One region of the Bacillus sp. URHA0034 genome, then DNA from elsewhere that is predicted to be linked to it. Evidence: riboswitches for the same ligand, from Rfam matches in the RefSeq annotation. Region 1 holds a riboswitch; the other holds the start of a gene.
What was found. Region 1 has a riboswitch for thiamine pyrophosphate ahead of ACZ9EE_RS05675 (thiamine phosphate synthase). Riboswitches for the same ligand answer to the same signal wherever they lie in the genome.
Positions count from the first base shown of each region.

Region 1 (2,205 bases):
TTTCTTCACCACCGCTAACTACATTGAACAGGCAGTGGGTGTGCATTAAATACGTATAGGTAAGACCCGAACGTTGGAACATGACTTCTGTTCTTTTCGTGCGTCTGTTTTGATGGCTGTGTGCAGCCCTGTCTCCAGGCCCTATGTAAGCCTCTGTCTCGACAATATAACCTGCCGTCATTCCTTCGTTCGTTTCTTTTACAAGCAGGCAGCCAAGTAATGCCCTTGCCAATTCGAGAGTGGGCTGGTCATAAAACTCCGCAGGTAACGGATCGATATCCAGTAAAGTATCTTCCATGCCTTATTCACTCCTTATAAAGGCTTATCTTTCTCTGTTATAAACCAACCATCAGGTTTTCTTTCAATATGAAACAAATTTTCATCAAACTTTTTTCTAAGTAATTTATACTCCTCATTTTCAAATTTCACCTGTGTTACTTTAATTTTCTTTAAGGTTATTTCCGGTTTCTCGACTTCAAAAATCAGGTCGTCTATTACAAAAAAAGTTTTCTGATGTTTCATTCTTTCCACTCCTTCCCCTTATAAATACATACGTATATAATTTGTTAAAAATGAAAAATTTCCTTGTTAATTTTCTGTAAAATAAACGGAATCTTATCATGATTTGAGCAATTCCTTAACAATCCTTGATTCCTACTTGGTTCGTGGGTACAGTATCAGTGGCTATCATGGTATTGGGTGAAGGTGAGCCACTACATATTCATTATACGCTAATTCGAAAAAAAAGCTTATATGGTCACAATAAAAGATCAGTTCTTACTAAATAAAATTATTTGACATTTCAATCAATGGTGATAGTATTGTACATGCAGGTAATTATTACAAATTCATATGGAAAATAAATCCGCTAGAGGTGCCTTTTTAAAGGGCTGAGATTGAAGTACTACTTCGGGACTCTATGAACCTGATCTGGGTTATACCAGCGTAGGGAAGTGGAAAACAGGATATTTGAATGTGCAATTTTCTCTTTCAAATGATCAAACCACTTTCTAAACATCGGAAAGTGGTTTTTTGTTTTTCACCTGTTCATAAGCGGAATCTTCTAAAGAGGTGACGCGAATTTTAACAAATGTTAAAGAGTTACATATCATTTCGAACGCTAAAATGCCAATCGAGCAGTTACGAGAGATTTTACTTGAGATTCACCCTTATGTAACGTCGATCCACTTAAGGGAAAAGCAACAAACAGCCCGGGAACTTTTTCAAGCGGTTGAATGGCTATCTAAAGACATCCCCCTTTCAAAAATTATTATTAATGACCGAGTGGATGTTGCTGTTGCCGCAAGAGTCGCAGGGGTCCAATTAGCCTATCATAGTTTGGACCAAGCGATTGTAAAAAAGGCGTTTCCAAGCTTAAAGGTAGGTAGTTCCATTCACTCTTATCAGGATGGAGAAAACGCTCTGAGGGACGGTGCTGATTACGTTCTGTTCGGCCACGTGTACCCTTCCCACTCTAAACAAGGTAAGACACCAAAAGGTATCGAGGAATTAGCAAAAGTAGCTAAACTGGCTATTCCGGTCATTGCTATTGGCGGGATCACACCTGAAAATACAAAACCAATCATTCAAGCTGGTGCTAAAGGTATTGCGGTTATGTCGGGTGTCTTAGATTCAAGCGATCCGTTAACCGCAGTAAAAGCGTATGTACATGCATTAAAAGATGGAGATGGTAAAAGGTGAAAAATTCATTTGATGTTGCCATTATTGGCGGCGGAATAAACGGAAGTTCCATTGCCTATCAACTTTCAAAGCTTGGGAAAAAGGTGGTTCTAATTGAGAAGAATCGTTTGGCTTGTGAAGCATCCAGTGCCGCTGCCGGAATGCTGGCAGCACAAGCGGAGATTGAAGATGATGGTCCCTTTTTTCAATTAGCTTTAAAAAGCCAGGGAATGTTTTCTTCCCTCTCAGACGAGTTATTTGAAATTACCGGAATCGATATTGAGTTTGTTCGTAAAGGCATGATTAAAATTGCCGAAACAGAAGAAAAAGCCACAGAAGTCAAACAACAAGCTACGTTTCAACGACATTGGGATCCAGAAATAGAATGGCTTGATTCTCATAGTATACGAGAATTGGAACCCTTCCTCTCCCCTAACGTTGCTGGCGGGATGTTCATCCCTAACGATGGCCATGTCCAGCCAGCTAAATTATCGAAGGCTTTTGCAAAGGCCGCAGAACAATTCG
Region 1 covers NZ_JBWCDK010000002.1:717,919-720,123, forward strand. Annotated here, with positions in the region: gene ACZ9EE_RS05665 (DNA-3-methyladenine glycosylase) at 1-298, opposite strand, end outside; gene ACZ9EE_RS05670 (hypothetical protein) at 313-522, opposite strand; TPP riboswitch at 861-969, shown strand; gene ACZ9EE_RS05675 (thiamine phosphate synthase) at 1,072-1,701, shown strand; gene thiO (glycine oxidase ThiO) at 1,698-2,205, shown strand, end outside.

Region 2 (2,205 bases), 1.0 Mb from region 1:
TATTTAAACCTATAAGTGCAGGCTTCTCAAACTCGAGCAATTGCAACGTTAAATGTAAATTACGTTCTAATTGGGATGCATCTAATATATTTAATAATCGGTCAACGGATTCATTCAAAAAGAAAGAGGTAACAACCCCCTCATCCTTTGATAAAGGGTTAAGAGTATATACTCCAGGTAAATCTATTAATTGTCCAATATTATTCTTGAAAACGCCGACTTTCTTTTCAACTGTTACACCGCTCCAGTTACCAACATACTCATAGGAACCTGTTAAATTATTAAATAATGAGGTTTTTCCAGTATTCGGGTTTCCAATTAGAGCGATTTCCATTATATTCTCTCCACTTCAATCTGAACTGCTTCTTTCCGGCGCAGTCCAACACACTGGCCGCATGATTCTATCATAATCGGTCCGCCAAATGGCATCACACATTTTACACAGACTTCAGATCCTTCAGTTATTCCTAAATCGAGTAAGCGTCTTTGAACGAGGTGACCAACATGAGAAAGATCAATTATTTTCCCTTTATCTCCTGCTTTTAAAGCTCCAAACATGTATATCACCCTATCTAAGTTAATTGAGAATGATTATCTTTCTAAATGTATTTTAACACTTTTTTGAGTTAATAAGCATAATAAATTTGACAAAAGTTCGAAAAAAAATCTTAAAATGCAAAAAAAAAGGAAAAGATAATCCTTTCCTTTTCTTCGTTCTTATAGACTTTTTTGCAGAACCATCTTCTTTGGTAGTGCACTAATTAACAAAACGGTGATGATTGCACTTATGATGAAATTCGGCAGCATATAAGTTCCATTATAAAGTAATGAGTAGATAGCTACCGGCTGGCCTTTAGGAGCATACTCTCCGAAAAAGGCAATTCCGGAAATCACATGGCAAATATATCTTAGCGCACTTCCCAAAAATGCCCCAGTTATTACGTACGTCATCCATTTTCCTTTGTTCTGTTCATTCAGTGCTTTTTTGATCGCTGAAGCAAAAATCCCTGAGGCTCCAACTACTGTGAAAGCAATAAAATAATCAATAATTCCTTGAACAATCGTATAAACTTGTGAAAATCCCATAATAAACTGAAGTAACCCTAATAAAAAGCCTGTTAAAAGTCCGCCTTTAATCCCCCAGCGATAGGCAATCAGAAATATTGGTACCATCGCAATGGATATGGAACCACCCTGCGGCCAAATTTTTAAAGAAACAATCCCCGCTACGAAATCTAATAAATAAGCAAGCGCAGTAAATACAGCAACCTCTGCGATAAATAATGTATTACTTCTCGTTTGATACACCAACTTCTCCCCCTTTATCTAATTGGAACCTCTTGATCTCTTCCCATAGACTATATGGCACCCGTAAATAGAAGAAAAAAAGCAATCCAGACAAGGAATGTCTGAATTGCTTTTGTATTTAGCAAACCACATCCCTACGCTAGTGTTAACTAACAGGTTCATAGGGTCAGAACTTGGTCGTTCACTCTCAGCCGCATAAAAAGCAGCTCCCCCTGTGGAAGTATTCAATTGTTATCCATAAAAAATATACTACTCTTCCTCTAATTAAACAAGATTTTTATTTTAGGGAATGTTATCAATTTCCTTCTAAATGATTAATAATTAACAACATTTTACTAGGTAAAAAATTTTTCTACAATTTTATAAAGGATTTTTACAATCATCAGCGAATTATCATGGTAATCAGTTGGTTAAAACCAATAGGGGGAAACAACATGTCTACGGGAGAACAAACGGATTTAGTCGCCTTTTTTGCGCATAACAAACAGCAATTAGTACAAGAATGGGAAGAAACAATAATGATTTACCAGGGTGATCCCTTTAAAGGTAAAATTCGTGAAAATGCCGAAGCCCTATTAGATGTCATTCTTACCATGCATACCTTATCAAAGGAAGAATTATTAAATGTTATTGAAAAGATTGCCATTGATATTTCAAAGGAACGAGTTTTGGCAGACATTAACATTGGTGATTTTGTTTACAATGTCAATACCGGCCGGACCGTTTTATATAGCTATTTAAGTAAAACAGGACTCACATGGTCCGACCTGCAGAAATCGATTAATGATATTAATTTCTGTTTTGATAAATTTTTATATTTTGCCGTATCCCATTATTCGGAAGCAAAAAATAAAATTATTGAAGAAAAGACGATGTTTATTGATTCAACCCACCAAG
Region 2 covers NZ_JBWCDK010000002.1:1,739,970-1,742,174, forward strand. Annotated here, with positions in the region: gene feoB (ferrous iron transport protein B) at 1-334, opposite strand, end outside; gene ACZ9EE_RS10335 (FeoA family protein) at 334-558, opposite strand; gene thiT (energy-coupled thiamine transporter ThiT) at 718-1,308, opposite strand; TPP riboswitch at 1,423-1,531, opposite strand; gene ACZ9EE_RS10345 (histidine kinase N-terminal domain-containing protein) at 1,743-2,205, shown strand, end outside.
Region 2: linked by a shared signal. The riboswitch ahead of thiT (energy-coupled thiamine transporter ThiT) and the one ahead of ACZ9EE_RS05675 (thiamine phosphate synthase) in region 1 are both predicted to bind thiamine pyrophosphate.